DNA from 4 places in the Streptomyces caeni genome. Region 1 is predicted to be linked to each of the others. Evidence: riboswitches for the same ligand, from Rfam matches in the RefSeq annotation. Region 1 holds a riboswitch; each other region holds the start of a gene.

Region 1 (5,061 bases):
CGCGCGGCCATGCCGTACGCCTCGTCGACGCGGCGCAGCGCCTGCGGAAAGCTGACCTTCTCCCGCTGGGCCAGGGCGTCGATCATCGCTTCGGCGCGCTCGCCGATCCCTCGCTTCGGCACGTTCAGGATCCGCCGCAGCGGCACGGAGTCCTCCGGGTTCGCCAGCACCCGCAGGTACGCCAGGACGTCCCGGACCTCCTTGCGCTCGTAGAAGCGGACGCCGCCGACGACCTTGTAGGGCAGTCCGACGCGGATGAAGACCTCTTCGAAGACGCGGGACTGGGCGTTCGTACGGTAGAAGACGGCGACGTCGCCCGCCTTCGCCTCGCCCCGGTCGGTGAGGCGGTCGATCTCGTCGGCGACGAACTGCGCCTCGTCGTGCTCGGTGTCGGCCACATAGCCGGTGATCCGCGCGCCCGCGCCCGCGTTGGTCCACAGGTTCTTGGGGCGGCGGGACTCGTTGCGCTCGATGACCGCGTTGGCGGCGCTGAGGATCGTCTGGGTGGAGCGGTAGTTCTGCTCCAGGAGGATCGTCGTGGCGTCCGGGTAGTCCTCCTCGAACTGGAGGATGTTGCGGATGGTCGCGCCGCGGAAGGCGTAGATCGACTGGTCGGCGTCGCCGACGACGCACAGTTCGGCGGGGCGCAGGTCGTCCTCGCCCGGCGGCACGTCCTCGGGCCGGCCGCCGCCCGCGGGACCGACCAGCTCGCGCACCAGGGCGTACTGGGCGTGGTTCGTGTCCTGGTACTCGTCGACGAGCACGTGGCGGAAGCGGCGGCGGTAGTGCTCGGCGACGTCCGGGAACGCGCGGAGCAGGTTGACCGTCGTCATGATCAGGTCGTCGAAGTCGAGCGCGTTGGCTTCGCGCAGTCGCGACTGGTACAGCGCGTACGCCTGGGCAAGGGTCTTCTCGAAGCCGTCGGCGGCCTGGGCGGCGAAGTCCTCATCGTCGATCAGCTCGTTCTTCAGGTTGGAGATCTTGGCGCTGAAGGACTTGGGCGGGAAGCGCTTGGGATCGAGGTCCAGGTCACGGCAGACGAGCGCCATCAGCCGCTTGCTGTCCGCGGCGTCGTAGATCGAGAAGGAGGACGTGAAGCCGAGCTTCTTGCTCTCCCGCCGCAGGATGCGCACGCAGGCGCTGTGGAAGGTCATCACCCACATCGCGTTCGCCCGCGGGCCGACGAGTTGCTCGACGCGCTCCTTCATCTCGCCCGCGGCCTTGTTGGTGAAGGTGATCGCGAGGATCTGGCCGGGGTGCACGCCCCGCTGGGCCAGCAGATACGCGATGCGGTGCGTGAGCACACGGGTCTTGCCGGAGCCGGCGCCGGCCACGATGAGCAGGGGGGAGCCGGCGTGCACGACGGCCGCGCGCTGGTTCTCGTTCAGCCCCTCCAGCAGCGCCTGCGGGTCGAGGGCGGGGCGGTGCGCGCCGTTGCGGTAGTAGGGGTCGCGGTCCGGCGGCACGTCGAACCGTCCACCGAACAGATCGTCCGGAACCGGCTCCGCTCCGTGATCGTCGTCGGGCGGCGGTGGCTCCTCCTCGTGGGCCGGGGTGCCCTTGAGGTCCGCCAGGAAGCTGTCGTCAAAGAGGCTGCTCATCGCTCTCCGAGTCTAGGCCGCCCCACCGACAACCGGTTGCCGCCCCGAGAAGTCCGTCCCGCCGGAGCCTGATCCGGGTACGGGTACGGGTACGGGTACGGGTACGGGTACGGGGATCTTCCGCGACCCCCACCCCGACGGGTATCACGCTGCGAACCCGTCACATCACAGGAGGCGACGTCCCGCCGGAGTCCGTCCGTCTCCCGCCCCGGCCGCGAGCGACGCCCGGGAACCGGGCACGGGGCACCACTTGCCCCGACTCCGGGGGAAAGGCGGCCAACATACCGCAGACCCCTCCCCATTGACCGCGGTGAGCCACACCCATGGTCAAGGTCACGAAAATGTATCGGGCATATCGCACATCAACCTTCACACGGGCCGCACCAGTTGGCTACGGTTCCGGGCGGGCCGCTCGCCCCCCACCGGCGAAGGTCGCCGGGCCGCGCGGCCCCCGCCGAGTCCGGTGTGCCCGTGGGCAGCCGGAGCCGGGGACCCAACCGACCTTGGGGTGAATCGGCCAACCGCCTTTCGGGGGGACGGCCGTAGGGCACACCTTCCAAAGCCACCCGCCCGAACCCGACAGCTAACCCGGTAGGCGGTGTACGGAAGGAGTCGCCTCCCATGGCGCCGCACCGCAAGGCGCGCCCCTCAGGCACGCGCATCGCAGGCATACGGACTCCCGCCCTCGCGACGGCGGCCCTCACCTCCGTGGCCCTGCTCTCCCAGACGGCGAACGCCGCACCCTCCACGGACGGCAGACCGAGCCTCGAGGAGGTCGAGAAGAAGGTCGACGAGCTCTACCACCAGGCCGAGTCCGCCACCGACGAGTACAACGCGGCCAAGGAGAAGACCGCCAAGCAGCGCAAGCGCGTCGACACACTCCTCGACGACGTCGCCGAACGCACCCAGAGGCTCAACGAGGCGCGGGACGAACTGGGTTCGTTCGCCGCGGCGCAGTACCGCACCGGGGCCGCGGCCCCCGACACGGCCACCTTCCTGCTGGCCGACTCGCCTCAGGACTACTTCGACCAGACCCAGCTGATGGACCGGCTGACCAGCCGCCAGAAGGACGCGGTCGACCAGTACGTCACCGAGCAGTCCGCGACGATGCAGAAGCGGCGGGAGGCCGCCAAGAGCCTGCAGACGCTCACCGAGTCGCAGCAGAAGCTCAGAGCGACCAAGGCGGACGTCCAGAAGAAGCTCGCCACCGCGCGGCAGCTGCTGTCCGACCTGACCGCGGAGGAGAAGGCGCGGCTCGCCGCGATCGAGAAGAAGAAGCAGGAGGAGGCCCAGCGTCAGGCGGAGGAGCTGGCGCGGCAGCAGGCGGCGCAGCAGGCCGCCCGGCAGCAGTCGTCCTCGGGCACCACGACCGGCACCTCCGGGTCCTCTTCCACGTCCACGGACTCCGGGTCCACGTCCACGGACACCTACGCGACGAAGGCGGCCAAGGCGCTCGACTTCGCCCGCGCACAGATCGGCAAGCCGTATGTGTGGGGTGCGACCGGGCCCGACTCCTACGACTGCTCGGGCCTGACCCAGGCCGCCTGGAAGGCCGCCGGGGTGACACTTCCGCGCACCACCTACGACCAGGTCAACGCGGGTACGACCGTCTCGCTCGCCGATGCCAGGCCCGGTGATCTGATCTTCTTCTACGACGACATCAGCCACGTCGGCATCTACATCGGCAACGGCATGATGATCCACGCCCCCAAGCCCGGTGCGTACGTGCGCGAGGAGTCGATCTACTACGACGGCGCGTCGATCATCCACAGTGTGGTGCGGCCGGCCTGAGGCCGTGGCCGCCGATGCCGTCCGGCACGCGCGCGTGGGGTTGTTTTCCGCCTCCCCGCGCGCGTGCCCCGTACCCGACCCCCGTGTACGTGCCTAGCATCGGGCGCATGTCAGGCACCTCCGCGCTCCGCACCCGGTGGGTGCGGCGTCCGCCCGCCACCGGTGCCGCCGTGCTGGCGACCGGCATCCTGTCGGTCGGGCTGCATCTGACCGGGTACGAGGTCCTCTCCCGTATCGTCCTGGCCCTGGCGTGCTCCGCCTGGCTGGGGCTCGTCGCCGACGCCGCCGTGCGCCTGCTGTGGCTGCGCGGGCCGTGGGAGCCGGCCCGGGCGGGCTCCCCGACCGCGCTCACCCCGGTCGCGGCGACCACCGTGCTGGGGGCGCGGGTGTCCCTCCTGGGCGCGCAGCGGCTCGCCGGGGCGCTCCTCGCGCTCGCCGTCGCGCTGTGGGCGGGCCTGGTGTACCCGGTCCTGCGGCGGGGGGAGCGGCACCGGCCCGGGGTGGTGTTCCTCGGGTGCGTGGCGACGCAGGGGATCTCGGCGCTCGCGGCGGTGATCGCCGCGGCGGTGGGCATGGCGTGGCCGGCACACCTGGCCCTGGTCTTCTTCTGGCTCGGACTGGTGTTCTACCTGGTGGGGCTGTGGCGTTTCGACCCGCGGCAGCTGCTGACCGGTGCCGGAGACCACTGGATCGCCGGCGGCGGGCTCGCGATCTCCACGCTGGCCGGGTCCCAGCTCGTCGCCGCGGCGCACCACGGACCGTACCTCTGGAGCAACGACGACGACGGCGTCCTGCGGGCCACCACCGGCGCCCTCCTCGTCCTCAGCTTCGCCTGGTACGGCGTGCTGGTCGTGGCAGAAGCGCTCCGGCCACGGCTCGGCTACGACGCACCGCGCTGGGCCACCGTCTTCACGCTGGGCATGACGGCGGTGGCGACACTGTCCGTCGCGTCCTCCCTGGGCACGCCGTGGCTGCGCGGCCCCGGCCGGGTGCTGCTGTGGATCGCGGCGGCCGTCTGGTGCGCGGTCCTCGCGGGAGCCGCCCACGCCGTCACGCGAAGCCTCAGTTCCCCCGACGAGGCCCAGGACGTCAGACCCAGAGAACCGCGATGAAGATGTTCACACAGGTCAGCGCGCCCACGAGGCCGAAGAGGGGAGCCTGGACCCTCTCCTCGTCGCGCTTGACGTAGACCAGCCCGAGGATCACGACGAGCACGGCCAGCTTGATGCCGATCTTGACCATGTTGAGCGTGTGGTCCTGCGCCTCGTTGACGCCGACCAGGGCGACGCCCGTCACGAGCATGGTCAGCGCGCCGTGCAGCATCGCGGGCACGAAGCGCGCGGTGCCCTGGCCCATGGCCTTCATCTGGGTGAGGAACCCGCCGAGGAGCGCGCCGATGCCGATGATGTGCAGACCGACGAGGAAATGGGTGAGTACGTCCATGGCCGGAGCCTAATCAGGGCTCCTACGGCGCCCGACACCGGCCCAGGGGATGCGACGGCGCTCGCACCGCCCGTTTCCCGACAGCCTCCCGCCCGCCTCCCCACTGCGGCCCGATCGCATTCCCTCCGCATATATGCGTCCCATAGCAGCGCGTCACCGCCCTGTCGCCCGGAACCGCGGCATCGGTCATCGCACAGCGTGAAGCCGCAGAGCCCAGGGCGGGATC
Region 2 (5,061 bases), on a different contig from region 1:
TGCTCGCCATGGGCATGCACGCCATGTGGAACGGGTCGGCGAAGTTCGGCGAGTACGGGTTCTTCGCGGTCTACGCGGCCTTCATGGCACCCGCGTTCGGGCTGCTGACCTGGCTGGTGATCTGGACCCGGCAGCGCGAGCTGAGGACCGTGCGGGAGGAGCTGCCCGCGTACGCGGTCGCGGGATGGCTGGGACCGGTGGAGCCGTTCGTCCTCGGTTCCCTGCGGGCGCGGCGGCTGGCCCGGGAGTACGCGGGCCACCACTTCGGGAAGGAGGCGGCGCGCTCGGTCGCGGAGTACGAGGCGTTCGCGACGTCGGTGGCGTTCCTGCGCCACCGGGGGCGCCGGGGGCGGGCGGGTGCCGATTTCATCGTGCGGGAGCGGGAGTTGCTCTGCGCGCTGTGGGCGCGTCGGGCGGTGGCACGGCCGGCACTGGAGTACGCGGCGCGGGTCACGGCGCCGGTGGCACCCGCGATGGCGCCGCCGGTGTGGCACGGCCACGGGTATGCGCCGCCGCACGGAGTGCCGCTGTACGGGGTGCCACAGCACGGGCCGGCCGCGCCGTATCCCGGGTACAACCCGTATCGCCGGTAGGGGCCGGGCCCACTCGGCCGCGCCCCGCACGGTCACGCGGACGCCGCCGTCGGCTTCGCCGCCTCCTCGTCCGTCGGCGTCGGTACGACCGGCAGCCCTGCCGTCGGGGGGGTGTCGCCAGGGCTGCCGGGGTCAGGGGAGCGGCGCCTCGGGCCCGGGAACGGCCCGGACCCGGTGCCTCAGGGGACGTCAGGGGTTGAGGCCCTTGCTGCGCAGCCACGCCAGCGGGTCGATGGCGTCGCCGCCGCCGGGGTGCACCTCCAGGTGCAGGTGCGGCCCGGTCACGTTGCCGGTCGCGCCCACGCGGCCGATGACGTCACCGGTGGCCACCTTCTGCCCCACGCTGACGCTGATCGAGGACTGGTGGCAGAACCACAGCTCGGTGCCGTCGTCGAGGGTGAGGATGGTGCGGTACCCGTAGGAACCGGCCCAGCCCGCCTCGGTGATGGTGCCGCTGTGGACCGCCTTGATGAGCGTGCCCGTCGGCGCGGCGAAGTCGAGTCCGGTGTGGTAGCCGGAGGACCACATGGAACCGGCGTCGCCGAAGCGGGAGGTCAGGGTGTACGAGGAGGTCGGCAGCGCGTACTGCTTGGCGAGCTCGGCCAGGCGCGCGGCCTCGGCCTTCTTCTTGGCCTCCTCGATCGCCTGCTGCTTCTCGGCCGCGGCCTTGGCCTCCGCGGCGTCCTGCGCCTTGGCGGCGGCCTCGGCGGCCTTCTTCGCGGCGGCGTCCTCCGCGGCCTGTGCGGCCGCGCTGTCGACCCGGTCCTGCTGGGACTCGGCCTGCTGCAGGATCCGGGCGCGCAGCGCCTCGCCCGCGTCCGCCTTGCCCGCGGCGGCGTCGGCGGTGGTCAGGCCGACGGAGCTGAGGGCGGTGGCGGAGCCCTTGGGGGCGTCGGAGTCCTCGCCGAGGAGCGCCTTGGCCGAGTCCGCGACCGAGGACAGGTCCGGCATGGATATCGACACCGGGGGCTTGCCGGTCTGCGCGGTGGCCATGCCGCCCGCGCCGACGGCGGCCATCACACCGACGCCGAGAACGGTGGAGCTGCGCGCGAGCCCGCCCCCGCGCTGCTTGGTGACGCGATGCCGGCCGCGTACGGGACGGAGGGCCTCCTCGGTGGGGTTCCACTCCTCCCACGGGCCCTCGTCGGTACGGGGTGCGAAGCCGAACGTCTGAGTGCCGTTCGGAGCGAACGAGGTGCTCTGGGCAGGCCCGTTGGACGCCACGTGGGCGCACTCCTTCCTTCCTACTGGCCTACCGGGTTAGCTGACGGGTTCGGAGCAGGAAGGTCTCCTACGGGCGTCACCGGCCGTGCTGCCACGGCGGCTTCCGCCCGATTCACCCCAAGGTGGTGGTTCCCCGGCTCCCTTGCGGGATTCGGCACACGCGCACGGAGCCGCCTCTTGTGACGGCTGGGACGACCGCGCTGCGTTATCGAACGTTAATAGACGCGGGGCCCGGATTCCAAGCCGTTCCACCAGATCACTGATGCTTTTGACCTGGACTTTCACGCCAGGAACGGGCCAAATAGGGCGACTTGACCACGCCTCGGCCGCCTCACGGTTATTGATGGTGTGTCAGTTGTTATGCGCAGGGGCGTCATTCGTTCACATGGCGTGACGACGCCGAGGGCCGGTCGGGCCGGCGCACGGCCAGCAGGGCAGCAGGGCAGCAGGGCCATGTCGTCCGTGGCACGGCCGCCGGCACGGCGGGCGACGTCCTCGGTGACGGCGGCCAGCAGGGCGCCCGGGCCGGTGCGGACGCGGCCGGCGGGACGACCTCTGTGGGCCGGCCGGCGTATGACCGGGGCGGCGGCGGGGAGGGGCCGCGGCGGGCCACGGCACACGCCGAGGGCCGGAGCCCTTTCGGACTCCGGCCCTCGGCCATCAGTAGCGGGGACAGGATTTGAACCTGCGACCTCTGGGTTATGAGCCCAGCGAGCTACCGAGCTGCTCCACCCCGCGTCGGTGAGATCAGTGTACGCCATGCGCGCCGCAGGAGGCACACGGGTTTTCCGCGCAGGGCCCTTCACCAGCGTTTTCCGGCCGCCCACGGCCCCGGCGCGGCCCCGGCGCGGCGCCGCGTCGGCCATGGCGGCCGTGGCGGAGGTGGGGGTGGGGATGTGGTCCCCGGGCGTCACGTGCGGGTGGCCGGGGGCAGCAGATGGGCGTTGGGGGCCTTCGCCAGGTCCTCGTACTCCGGCAGCACCACCACGTCCACCCCCTGTGCAGCCAGCAGCGCGTTCCCGTCCGCGGACGCCACGAAGGTGTCCGGTTCACGCCAGGCGGTGACCACCCGTCGCACCCCGGCGTCGATGATCAGCCGGGCGCACGGCGCGGGCCGGGAGGCGCGGCGGGCGCACGGCTCCAGGCTGCTGTAGACCGTGGCGGCGGCCAGCCGGGGGTCCGCCGGGTCGAGCTTGGCCAGCGCCGCCTCCTCCGCGTGGACCACGGCGTCGCCGCCCTCCCGGGAGTGCGCCCGTGCCAGTTCCGTGCCGTCGGCCGCGACGATCACCGCGCCCACACTGAAGGCCGTCCGGGACGGCGGGCACTGCGCCGCCAGCTCACAGGCGGCCTCCAGCCACCGCCGGTCCGCGGCAAAGGCCAGCCGCCCGGTCCCGGGTGCCGTGGGCACGTAGCGCATCAGGACCACGTCACCGACCACCCGTGCCTCGACCAGCCGCATCCGCCCCGGGGGATAGGCTCCCGGCCCGAACATCCGCGGCGCGCCGGCCTCCCCCACGAACAGCGGCGCGACCGCGAGCTGCAGTTCGTCCGCGAGCCCCTGCCGCAGCAGCTGAGTGTGCACCTGCCCGCCGCCCTCGACCATCAGCCGCCGCACGCCCTTGACGTCCCCGAGGTGGCCGAGCACATCCCGCCACTGCATGTCCGGCCCGAGCGCCACCACTTCCACGCCGGCCGGCAGCCGCCCGCGCAGCCGCTCGGCGCCCTTGTCGGTCGAGTAGACGGTCTTCGCCCCGCCGGTGTGCCAGAAGAGGGCCTCCGGGTCGAGGTCCCCGGACACGCTGACGGTGACCTTCAGCGGGTACTCCGGCAGCCCCGCGGCGACCCGGGCCGCGCGCCGCCGCGCGGAGTTGACCAGCAGCCGCGGGTTGTCGGTGCGCACGGTGCCCGCGCCGACGAGGATGGCGTCGCTGCCCGCCCGGACCTCGTCGACCCGGTCGAAGTCCTCCGGCCCGGACAGCAGGAGCCGCTCGGGCCCGGTGTCGTCCAGGAAGCCGTCGAGGGAGACGGCGGCGGACAACAGGACGTAGGGGTGGGCCATGAGGTGCGCTCCAGTGGTCGGGATTCGCTGCGCCGGGACACAGCAGTCTGATCCGATGCGCCTCGGCGTGCACGCTTGGTTCAACTTTTAAACAATAACTAGACTGCGGTCATGACGACCCGCTGGCTCACCCGCGAGGAACAGCGCGCCTGGCGCTCGTACCTCGCCGCGTCGTGGCTCCTGGAGGACGCGATCGACCGGCACCTCCAGCAGGAGGCCGGCATGCCCCACCTGTACTACTCCGTCCTGGCCAACCTCTCCGACGCGCCCGGCCACCGGATGCGGATGACCGACCTCGCCGAGAGCCTGAAGATCACCCGCAGCCGGCTGACGTACGCCGTCACCCGCCTGGATCGGGACGGCACGGTCCGCCGGGAGGGCTGCCCGACCGACCGGCGGGGCAGCATCGCGGTCCTGACGGACGCGGGGAGGGCACTGCTGGAGCGTGCGGCGCCGGGTCATGTCGACACGGTCCGCGCGGCCGTCTTCGACCACCTGTCGCCGGAGCAGGTGGCCCAGTTGGAGGCCATCTGCGACCGGATCACGGAGGTGCTCCAGGGAGACGAGGGGCACTCGCCATGCGGCGCGCCGCCCTGGCGCCGGCGTTCGTCGAGGGCGCAACTCCCACAAAGTCCCCCCAAATCAATTGCTTGAACTTTAAAGCAGGGTTACTGTCTCCGACCATGCTTGTGCTTCAAATCTGAAGCACAACGGCGCATCCGACGCAGCGGAAGCGCATACCGGAACCGCGACCCGGCGGCCGGAGAAGGGTGACAGACATGCGCGAGCCCGGCGACGCGGCGGCATCCGATGCCGCAGCCGACAGCAGCCACTCGACCGGCCTCCCCACCGCCACGGTCCGCACCCGCGTGACCGTCCCGTTCCGCTTCGGCGACGGCTACACGGTCACCGGAGACCTGGTCACCTTCCACGGCCTCGCCGACGGTCAGGAGCACGTGGCCATGGTCCTCGGCGCACCCGAGGGCAGGCCGCCGCTGGTACGCCTGCACTCCGAGTGCCTGACCGGCGACATCTTCGGCTCGGCACGCTGCGACTGCGGACCCCAGCTGCGCGAGGCGGTCGAGCGCATCGCCGAGCACGGCGGCGTGCTGCTCTACCTCCGCCAGGAGGGCCGCAGCATCGGCCTCTACAACAAACTCGACGCCTACGCCCTCCAGGACCGGG
Region 3 (5,061 bases), on a different contig from region 1:
GAGCGGAAGATCCCGCTCTGGCCCCTGACACGGCACCCCCGTTCGCTCTCAGCATTCCCGCACTCCGACAGAACGTACGTCCTGTACATTTTTTACAGAATCGATTCCGAGGAGGCGCAAGCCATGACCCGACCGTCCGCCCGCCATGTCCTGCCCGAGTTCACCGAAGGCACCGGCTACGGACGGCGGACCCTTGACCCGTACGCGAAGCTCCTGGACGAGCGGATCGTGTTCCTGGGAACGCCGATCGACGACACGTCGGCGAACGACGTGATGGCGCAGTTCATGCATCTGGAGTACCTGGACCCGGACCGCGACATCTCGCTGTACATCAACTCCCCCGGCGGCTCGTTCACTGCCATGACCGCGGTCTACGACACGATGCAGTACGCCAGTTGCGACGTGGAGACGGTCTGCCTCGGCCAGGCGGCGTCGGCCGCGGCGGTGCTGCTCGCCGGAGGCGCGCCGGGCAAGCGGCTCGCGCTCCCCGGTGCGCGCGTGCTGATCCACCAGCCGTCCCTGCCGGAGCCCGTGCGGGGACAGGCCGCCGATCTGGCCGTCCAGGCGGAGGAGTTGACGCGCACCCGCAGGTGCCTGGAGGAGATGCTGGCACGGCACACGGGGCACACCCCGCAACGCATCGCCGCCGACATCGAGCGGGACACCGTCCTCGACTCCCGCGCCGCGGTGGCGTACGGGCTGGTCGACCGCGTCGTTCCCAGCCGCAAGACCTCGCGCACCACGCCCGGCGCGAGGTGAGCCACCGATGCTGCCGCCCGAACTCCCCCCGCTGCCGGCGCTGACCCACGCGGAGGCCGAGTTGATCGACCGTTACCTCGATGTCGTCGACCTGCTCGGCCGTGTCAACCCCGCGCACTCCGGTGACACCTACCGGGGACTGCGCGCAGCCCAGGCCCTGGTGGGCAAGGCGACGGCCCTGCGCGACGCGCTGACGCTGATGCACCTGCGCGGGGAGCACGAACTGCACGGCCCCACCCTCGCCCGCGCCCTGCGCGTCCTCGACGGCGAACGCCGCACGGGCCGCGTCGCTCTGCCGCCCGGAGCGGACTGAGCCGATTCCCCCGGCGCCTCCGGGGGAATCGGCGGACAACGGCCTCGCGCCCCGGGCCGGAAGGGTGAGCCGGACGGACCGCTCCGCAGGCATGCCGGACGGACGGCCGTCCGTCCGGCGCGGCTCAAACGGGCCAAATGGCTTACCCCAGACCGGAGTAGACACGGCTCCGGCCTCAGGCCCGCAGGAGTCGCGCAACACGGCTGCCCGCAGGGCGCGAGGCAGGACTCCGATGCAGGTCGGGGCCTGGTTCACGTCCTCAACTTCCGCCGAAAAGAGACCTGTCCACCCGAACGAGTGAGTGGTGAGTAACGCCACAAATCACCGATTCCATTGTGATTTTCGGACCCCGGTAGGTGAAGATCCCTTCCTGACGACAAGCCCCCGCCACCGCGGCGGGGCGGTTTGGGCGGACGCCGAGTCCTGCCGCCGCCCGGACGACCGGTCGACAGGAGTGGATCGGCAGGAGTGGAGGACCCGGTAAGGCGGGCCACCGGAGAGATCCGGACGGTCCTTGGGGTGAAGCCGCGCGAGCGGCCGGGCTACTTCGCCAGTCCGAATCCGACAGGTCATCCTTCACAGGCGGCTGACGAAGGGTTGCGCATGACTGCGTTCAATCGTGTCCCGTCGCTGCTGACCCGGGCCGGCACCGCCTCGGCCCTCACCCTCGCCGCCGTCGGCGGCGGCATCGCCGTCCCCGGCGTCGCCACCGACGCGGCCGCCGTGACACCGGCCACGAAGGCCCTCCGGGCCGCGGCGTCGAAGAAGGGGGCCCCGTACAAGTGGGGTGCCACCGGACCTCGCCGCTTCGACTGCTCCGGGCTCACGCTCTACGCCTACAAGAAGGCAGGCAAGAAACTGCCCCGCACGGCCGCGGCGCAGTACAACAAGACGCACCACGTCTCGTCCTCGCACCGCAGGGCCGGAGACCTGGTGTTCTTCCACTCCGGCCGGAACATCTACCACGTCGGCATCTACGCCGGGAAGGGAAAGATCTGGCACTCGCCGAGGACCGGGGACGTGGTCAGGCTCCAGAAGATCTGGACGAAGAGCGTCTGGTACGGACGGGTGAGCTGATGCGGCCGGCGGGGCGACGGCCCGCTGCGCCGTCGCCCCGCCGTGGCGTGACCAGGGCCGCAACGGGAACTCGTGCACCATGGCCGACCGAGCTCCCTACCAGGCGCGGCACGAGACTCCCCTGGAACGCGCCGACCGCAACTTCGCCGAACTGCTGCAGGAACTGCGCGTCACCCAGACCGGGGTCCAGATCCTGTTCGCGTTCCTGCTGACCCTGGCCTTCACCCCGCGTTTCCCGTCCCTGGACACGGTCCAGCGCGTCATCTACGTCACGACGCTGCTCGTCTCCGCGCTGGCCGCGGCCCTGTTCACGGCGCCCGCCGCGCTGCACCGCTCGCTCTTCCAGCAGAACGCCAAGCCCGCCATCGTGCGGGTCTCCTCCCGTCTCGCCACGATCGGGATGGGCGTACTGATGCTGGCGCTCACCGGCTCGGTGCTCCTGGTGGTGGATGTGTCGCTCGGCCGGGCCGCCGGCATCGCCGCGGGCGCGGGGACGTTCCTCGTCTGCGTGGGCCTGTGGCGCGTCCTGCCCTGGCTGCTGCGGCGCGGGCTCCTCACGGCACCACGGAATCACGGAGCGGGAGCGGACCGGGACGGGCCGGAGCGCTCCCGGTGACCGCCGCGCGGGCCGCGGGCGGTGCGGAGGAGGTGCCGCCGGGGCCCGGGCGCCCTGCGCGGCGTCCCGGTCGCCCACCACACCGGCGAGGCTGCCCGCGCCCGACGCCTTCCGCGTGCCGCCGCGCGGGGCCTTCGGACGGGTGGCGGAGCCCACCTGTGTCTGAGGGCGCGGACCGGGCCGCCGCGCCGTCACGGCTCCTGCTGCCCTCCCGCCGCGACGGACTGGACCCGCGTGGTCCACGGAAGTTCGATCGCGACCGTCTTGCCGCCCTCCCGGGTGGGCCGCACACTCACCTTGCCGCCGTACTCCGCGGTCAGCCAGCGGATGATCACCATGCCGCGGCCGTTGTCCTGCTGCACGGCGGCGGGCAGCCGTTTCGGGAAGCGGGGATGGCTGTCGGTGACGCCGATGCGGAGTAACTCGTCGCGGTCGAGCGCGAGGTCGACCGTGAACGTGGGCGACTGCCCGAAGGTGTGCTGCACGGCGTTGGTGGTCAGTTCGGAGACGATGAGGCGTACGGTATCGGCGACCTCGGAGTTCCTCGGCAGGCCCCATTCGGCGAGGATGTCGGCGACATATGTTCGAGCCACGGAGACCGAGGCGGGATCGCTCGGCAGAGTGACGGATGCTTCCTGATGATCTGCCATGGCGACGTCGTCCCTTTCCCACGGGACCGGAGTCCGACACGGAGCGGTTGGTTTCCGGTGCGGTCCCGGACTTGGTGCTGCGCGCCAGACTGCCATCACCAGGGCTCTCCCGGGTGCGTTCCCCCGGGATATGCATATATCTGTCGCCCGAAGCGGTGAACTCTCCGACGACCGAGCGTATTTGGGCCGGGCCCCGGCCCATCCTCTACCGTCGCCGTGAAACCGCGCGCCGTGCGGAGGGAGCCGCCCATGCAATACGGACCAGCGGTGCGCCGCCGCAAGCTCGGCGCCGAACTGCGCGCCCTGCGTGCCCGGTCGGGTCTCACAAGCGGCGCGGCGGCCGCGCTCGTCGGCTGGCACCAGTCGAAGGTGAGCCGGATCGAGACGGGCGCCAGCGGCGTCAAGCCGGCCGACGTACGGCTGCTGTTGGACGCGTACGCCGTCGAGGACCCCGAACTGCGCGAACTGCTGCTGGTGTTGGCGGGCTCGGAGGACGGCGGCGGCCGGCAGAACTGGTGGCACGCGTATCGCGGGGTGCTGCCGCCGGCCTACCGCGACTTCATCAGCCTGGAGTCGCAGGCCTGCGCGATGCGGACACTGGAGACCTCGGTGGTGCCGGGGCTGCTGCAGACGCCCGAGTATGCGCGGGCGGTGACGCGCGCCGCCGTCGGCACGCTGGAGGAGGCCAAGCTGGACACGCTGGTGGAGGTGCGGCTGGCCCGGCAGGAAGTGCTGCGTTCGGATCCTCCGCTGCGGCTGAGCGCCGTCCTGGACGAGGCGGTGCTGCACCGGGAGGTCGGCGGACCTGAGGTCATGACCCGCCAGCTGAGGCGGCTCCTGGACGCCGCCGCGCTGCCTCACGTGCGGCTCCAGGTCCTGCCGTTCGCCGCCGGGGCGCACATCGGCATCACCGGACCTTTCGTTATCTTCTCATTTCCGAGCAGATCTGATCTGGACGTGGTTGTTCTAGACCACTTGACGAGTAGCCTCTATCTCGAACGGGAAGAAGACCTTCAGGCCTACAGCGAGGCCTTCAACTCGCTTCGGATCCACGCACTTTCACCCGAGGAATCGTTGGAGTGCATCGCCGCGTTGGCCGGCGCTGCGTAAGGAGGCATCATGTCAGCACCGCCTCGGCATATCCCTTCGAGTGCGTCCCTGCACGGCGTGCGGTGGCTGCGCAGCAGTCGCAGTACGGGAATGAACAACTGTGTCGAGACCGCCCGTCCGGGCCCGGGGCCCTGGGCCGGGCTGGTGGCCGTGCGCGACTCCAAGAACGTGGCCGGGCCGGCCCTGTTCTTCACCCCCGGCACCTGGAAGGAGTTCCTGGACGGACTGGACTGATCGATTTCCGGGGCGGGGTCGGTCGCACGCCGTTCCGCGGCCGCGGTCGATGTCAATTCCCGGATGAATATTCCCCGCACCGCTGCGGACGAGTCATATCCGTTCACAGCCGTATGACGCTCGGTGCACGGCCGTTCCGCCGACTCACGGCCGCGTCTCGCCGATCACGCGTACGGCGTGCTCTGTCTGCCCGTCCGTGAGATCCGCACGGGCGGTCAGTCGCAGCCGTGAGACACCGTCGGGCACCGACGGCGGCCGGAAACAGCCGACGGCGACTCCCGCCGCCCGGCAGTCGGCCGCCC
Region 4 (5,061 bases), on a different contig from region 1:
TCCGAGTCCAGGAGCTCGCACAGGGCGGCGTCCTCGGGCAGCCCCAGGCGCTCCGCACGCTCGCGCAGGCGCAGGACGGGCAGGGTGGCGATGCCCTCGCGCAGGTCGGTCCCCGGGGTCTTTCCGGACTCGTGCGAGTCCGACGCGATGTCCAGGACGTCGTCGGCGAGCTGGAACGCCACGCCCAGCCGCTCGCCGTACTGCGTGAGCACATCCACGACGGTCTCGTCGGCGCCCGACATCATCGCCCCGAAGCGGCACGCCACGGCCACCAGCGAGCCCGTCTTGCCGCTCAGCACGTCCAGGTAGTGCTCCACGGGGTCGCGGCCGTCCCGTGGTCCCGCCGTCTCCAGGATCTGGCCCGTGACCAGCCGCTCGAACGCCTCCGCCTGGATGCGGACGGCCTCCGGGCCGAGGTCGGCCAGGATGTGCGAGGCCCGCGCGAACAGGAAGTCACCGGTGAGGACGGCGACCGAGTTGCCCCAGCGGGTGTTCGCGCTGTCCACCCCGCGCCGCACCTCGGCCTCGTCCATCACGTCGTCGTGGTAGAGGGTGGCGAGGTGGGTCAGTTCGACGACCACGGCCGAGGGGACGATCCCTGGCGCGTACGGGTCGCCGAACTGGGCCGCGAGCATCACGAGCAGCGGCCGGAACCGCTTCCCGCCCGCGCGCACGAGATGCTGTGCGGCCTGCGTGATGAAGGGCACCTCGCTCTTGGTGGCGTCGAGCAGCCCTTCCTCGACAGCGGCCAATCCGGCCTGGACATCGGCTTCCAGAGCCTGGTCCCGCACGCTCAGCCCGAACGGCCCGACGACGGTCACGTGGGGTCTCCTGTCTGCTGACGTCTGCTGACGATCACACGGTCGGTCTCAAGGACGGTCACTGGGTCGATGACGTCGCCGGTCGACTCGGCTCATCGCGTTTGTCGATCTGTCGCTGCCATCACTCAAGTCAGCGTATCCGGTCAGGTTTCGATCACCGCGAGCGCCCGCTGTTCCAGGCCGGGCGGTATCGGATCACGAACGGTAAGTTCTTGATCGGGCCATACGAATACATATTTATCGATATACCCGAAGTGCACCTTTTTGTGCTGCGCTCCGCATTCCGAGGTCAGGCACATGCGCATCCGTACGGCCTTCCCCCACGAGACGGCCCACGACGACTTCTGGATCCCGCTCCAGGACGGCACCCGTCTGTACGCGCGCGCATGGCGTCCGCTCACCGAGGGGGCCTTCCCGGCCCTGCTCGAATACCTCCCGGGCCGTCTCACCGACGCGACCGCCGCCCGCGACCACCAGCGCCACCCCTATTACGCGGGCCACGGCTACGCCTCCGTGCGCGTGGACGCCCGCGGGTACGGCAACTCGGACGGCCTGCCCGCCGACGCCGACGGGGCGACCGGGCTGCAGGACGGCGTCGAGGTCGTCGAACGGCTCGCCGCACAGCCGTGGTGCGACGGGCACGTGGGCATGTTCGGCGTCTCCCGGGGCGGCTCCGCCGCCCTCCGGATCGCGGCCCTCGCTCCCGAACCGCTCAAGGCGGTCGTGGCGGTCTGCGCCGCGGACGACCCGTACGACGACGTGGGCCACCCCGGCGGCTCCGCCCTCACCGGCGGCGCCCACGCCCGGGAGGCGGCGATGCTCGCCCTCGCGGCCCGGCCACCGGACCCCCGGTATGCGGGCACGGTGTGGCGCGACGGCTGGATCAGGCGCCCGGAGTCCCTCCGCCCTCCCGCCCGCACCCGCGCGGGTCGGCAGGCACGGCGCCCACGGACTCGACGGCGACGGCGCCCACCCCGCGACCCCCGGCACGCTCCGGGCCGCCGTGCTCGCGGTGGGTGGCCGGCACGACCCGTACCGGGACACCGTGCTCGCACTCCCGGAGCGCCTCCCGGCCGACCGAGTGCGGTTGCGGCTGACCTGCCCGGTGCCGTGCGGCCAGGTGGTCGCACGGCTGTGCGACGTGGCACCCGACGGGGTGTCGACCCTCGTCACCCGCGGCGCACTGGACCTGTCCGCACGCCACGGCCGCGACCGGACGGTCCCTGGACCCCGGGTGCCACGGAGGACGTGATGGTCGAGCTGGGCTGCGTCGGGCACGTCTTCCCACCCGGCCATCGCATCCGCCTCGCCGTGTCCTGCGCGTACTGGCCGTGGCTGTGGCCGCAACCGGGTTCGGAGGCGGGCCTCGTCCTGGACCCGGCCGGCAGTCGGCTCGAACTTCCCCTGCACACGGCGCAGTCGGGGCCGCCCATCGTGTTCGGGAACCGGAGCACGCCCGGCCGCTGGGCGTCAGCTCCCCGGCCGTGCCCGACGGGCCGCGCCCGCCCCGGCTGGTGGTCCGGGACGTGGCGAAGGGCGAGTGGCGCCTCGAACTCGTCCCGTGCCGCGAGGGTGTTCTCGTGCACCCCGACGGTCTCGAGGTCACCGAGGACGCCCGGGAGACGTACACCGTCGAGGACTCGGACGCGTTGACGGCCCGGGCCCGCTCGGACCGGTCCGTCCGGATGCACCGCCCGGAGACGGGATGGGACGCCAGGGTGGAGACGCGCTCCGGGATCGCCTGCACGGCGACGGAGTTCGTCGTCTCGGACGAGGTGGTCTGCAAGGACGGGGACGAGGTGGTGTTCCACCGGACATGGGAGACGAGGATTCCCCGCACGGTGGCCGCCTCCACCACTCCGACGGAATGCCCGAATTGGAGGCATTCGAACCGCACTTCCCGTGAGCTTCGCCACTCGGAGCGCCGATGGCGCGAACAGCTCCCACCGGGCGGGCAGCCATCGACCGATTTGCCCGAATTGACATTCGATTTCCCATAACACCGAATTCCTCGGCGTGGGGAGGATGCCAGTGAAATCGGTCACGCCACCCCGATGCGACTCTTTTCGGTCATGTGGCCAACTTTCCTTCCACAAAGGGCGCGTTGGCCGCCGACCTCAAAGCGGATCAACATCCACATTGCATAATGTCAAGGTCATTTCGACCGGACGATGACTTCCTGCTTGTTCCGGGCATCTCCCCTCGCATACCTTCCTCTCGACCCGAGCGGATCGCCGAATCCTGCCGCCGCTCGAGGGCCCATCCACCGATGACGGCAGGAGCGGGGGACCCAGGTAAGTCGCCGAGCCGGACACCGCGCCGGAACGGCTTGGGGTGAAGCCGTGCCCTCGGGACCGAGGACACGGCCGGGCACCTCCCAGCCCGAACCCGACAGCTCACCTCGCAGGCGCCGGAGAGGAAAACGACATGCCCGCTTTCGCCCTGCCCGTACGCCGTCGGAACGACCGGTCCAAGGCCACCCGCGTCCGCCGCACCCTCGCCGTCGCGGCGACCGCCGCCGCGGTGCTCGCCCTTCCCGTCGTCGGCGCGACGAGTGCCTCGGCCGCCACACCCGCCGCCGAAGCGGCGACGGCCACGACCTACCGCGGCAGCCTCGACGGCTGGATACGCCAGTCGCTGGCCGTCATGGCGAAACACGGGATTCCCGGTTCCTACCAGGGGATCTACCGCAATGTGATGCGCGAGTCGTCGGGCAACCCGCGGGCCATCAACCTCTGGGACTCCAACGCCACGAAGGGCATTCCGTCCAAGGGCCTCCTGCAGGTCATCGACCCGACCTTCCGCGCCTACCACGTGCCCGGCACGGCGTACGACCCCTACGACCCGGTCGCGAACATCACGGCCGCCTGCAACTACGCGGCCCACCGGTACGGCTCGATCGACAACGTCAACAGCGCCTACTGAGCCCGAACAGTCTCTCGAGGACGACGGCGATGCCGTCGTCCTCGTTGGACAGGGTGACCTCGTCGGCGACCGCCTTGAGTTCGGGGTGGGCGTTGGCCATGGCGACGCCGTGCGCGGCCCAGTCGAACATGGGGATGTCGTTGGGCATGTCGCCGAAGGCGATGGTCCGCGACGGGCTCAGGCCCAGATGCTCGGCGGCCAGCGCGAGCCCCGTCGCCTTGGTGATGCCGCACGGCTGGAGTTCGACGGTTCCGGGCCCCGACATGGTGACCGTCGCCAGGGACCCGATCGCGCCACGGGCCGCCACCGCCAACTCGTCGTCGGACAAGGTGGGATGGCGCAGCAGCACCTTGCTGATGGGCTCGCACCACAGGTCGTCGCGCCGTTCGACGCGCACCGCGGGCAGGGTGGGGTGCGGCATCCGGTAGCCGGGCTCGATGAGCGTGAGTCCGTCCACCCCGTCCTGGTCGACCGCCGCGTAGACCTGCCCCACCTCGGCCTCGATCTTGCCGAGCGCGGTCTCGGCCAACTCCCGGTCCAGGGTGACGGAGAACAGCAGCCGGTCCGCGCCGGCGTCGTACACCTGCGCGCCCTGCCCGCACACCGCGAGCCCCTCGCTGCCCAGGTCGTCGAGCAGCGGCCGCACCCTGGGCGCCGGACGCCCCGTCACCACCAGGTGCCGGGCGCCGGACGCCACGGCCCGCGCCAGAGCGGCCTTCGACCGGTCGGAGAGCGTGTCGTCACCACGCAGCAGGGTTCCGTCCAGGTCGGTGGCGATGAGTGCATATGTGAGGGGTGCGGCCATGATCAGAGAATACGGATGGAACACCCCCGCATGCTCGGCCCGAACCGGACGAGGACCGCGAGGACTCAGCCGTGAGCCGCCGCCAGATGCCGCACCAGCCGCGGCGACGCGAACTGCGTACCGCACACGAAGCGCATCACGGGCCCATACGAGGCCGCCGCCGGAAGGCCCGTGAAGTACAGACCGGGGACGGAGGACACATATCCCGCCCCCAGCTTCGGCGTGCCGCGGCTCACCGCCAGTTCCGTGCGCAGCTCGTGGGCCAGAAAGTCCATCGCGGCGATGTCCACGCGGTAGCCGGTCGCGGCGATCACATGGTCGCCGTGCAGTTCCACCGTGCGGCCCGTGTGCGTCAGGACCGTCAGGGACGGGCCGCCGTGCGGCGCGGACGCGCGCACCAGGCGGGCGATCTCCTGTAGCTGCACCCTGCCCTCGAAGCGGTCGCGCAGCCACCACGCGCCGAGGGGGCCGAGGACTCGGCGGACCAGGTAGTGGCGGGTACGGGCGGGC

Evidence for each region. Region 1 has a riboswitch for cyclic di-AMP ahead of ACFSL4_RS26155 (C40 family peptidase). Riboswitches for the same ligand answer to the same signal wherever they lie in the genome.
Region 2: it holds a riboswitch for cyclic di-AMP, as region 1 does, so the genes downstream of both, ACFSL4_RS32050 (M23 family metallopeptidase) here and ACFSL4_RS26155 (C40 family peptidase) in region 1, are expected to answer to the same signal.
Region 3: it holds a riboswitch for cyclic di-AMP, as region 1 does, so the genes downstream of both, ACFSL4_RS17950 (C40 family peptidase) here and ACFSL4_RS26155 (C40 family peptidase) in region 1, are expected to answer to the same signal.
Region 4: it holds a riboswitch for cyclic di-AMP, as region 1 does, so the genes downstream of both, ACFSL4_RS23125 (transglycosylase SLT domain-containing protein) here and ACFSL4_RS26155 (C40 family peptidase) in region 1, are expected to answer to the same signal.

Annotation. Positions count from the first base shown of each region.
Region 1 covers NZ_JBHUDX010000080.1:15,728-20,788, forward strand. The annotation lists gene pcrA (DNA helicase PcrA) at 1-1,601, opposite strand, end outside; cyclic di-AMP (ydaO/yuaA leader) riboswitch at 2,044-2,214, shown strand; gene ACFSL4_RS26155 (C40 family peptidase) at 2,223-3,392, shown strand; gene ACFSL4_RS26160 (tellurite resistance/C4-dicarboxylate transporter family protein) at 3,500-4,504, shown strand; gene ACFSL4_RS26165 (hypothetical protein) at 4,482-4,835, opposite strand.
Region 2 covers NZ_JBHUDX010000100.1:15,427-20,487, forward strand. The annotation lists gene ACFSL4_RS32045 (PrsW family intramembrane metalloprotease) at 1-593, shown strand, start outside; gene ACFSL4_RS32050 (M23 family metallopeptidase) at 783-1,817, opposite strand; cyclic di-AMP (ydaO/yuaA leader) riboswitch at 1,828-1,984, opposite strand; tRNA gene ACFSL4_RS32055 (tRNA-Met) at 2,482-2,555, opposite strand; gene ACFSL4_RS32060 (dihydrofolate reductase family protein) at 2,728-3,876, opposite strand; gene ACFSL4_RS32065 (MarR family winged helix-turn-helix transcriptional regulator) at 3,988-4,530, shown strand; gene ACFSL4_RS32070 (GTP cyclohydrolase II) at 4,656-5,061, shown strand, end outside.
Region 3 covers NZ_JBHUDX010000048.1:47,566-52,626, reverse strand. The annotation lists gene ACFSL4_RS17960 (ATP-dependent Clp protease proteolytic subunit) at 124-759, shown strand; gene ACFSL4_RS17955 (hypothetical protein) at 767-1,072, shown strand; cyclic di-AMP (ydaO/yuaA leader) riboswitch at 1,477-1,672, shown strand; gene ACFSL4_RS17950 (C40 family peptidase) at 1,676-2,149, shown strand; gene ACFSL4_RS17945 (DUF6328 family protein) at 2,229-2,765, shown strand; gene ACFSL4_RS17940 (ATP-binding protein) at 2,957-3,415, opposite strand; gene ACFSL4_RS17935 (helix-turn-helix domain-containing protein) at 3,665-4,525, shown strand; gene ACFSL4_RS17930 (DUF397 domain-containing protein) at 4,535-4,759, shown strand; gene ACFSL4_RS17925 (8-amino-7-oxononanoate synthase) at 4,904-5,061, opposite strand, start outside.
Region 4 covers NZ_JBHUDX010000066.1:27,212-32,272, forward strand. The annotation lists gene ACFSL4_RS23115 (polyprenyl synthetase family protein) at 1-821, opposite strand, end outside; partial or broken gene ACFSL4_RS23120 (CocE/NonD family hydrolase) at 1,119-2,662, shown strand; cyclic di-AMP (ydaO/yuaA leader) riboswitch at 3,076-3,246, shown strand; gene ACFSL4_RS23125 (transglycosylase SLT domain-containing protein) at 3,249-3,746, shown strand; gene ACFSL4_RS23130 (HAD family hydrolase) at 3,730-4,551, opposite strand; gene ACFSL4_RS23135 (NAD(P)-binding domain-containing protein) at 4,617-5,061, opposite strand, start outside.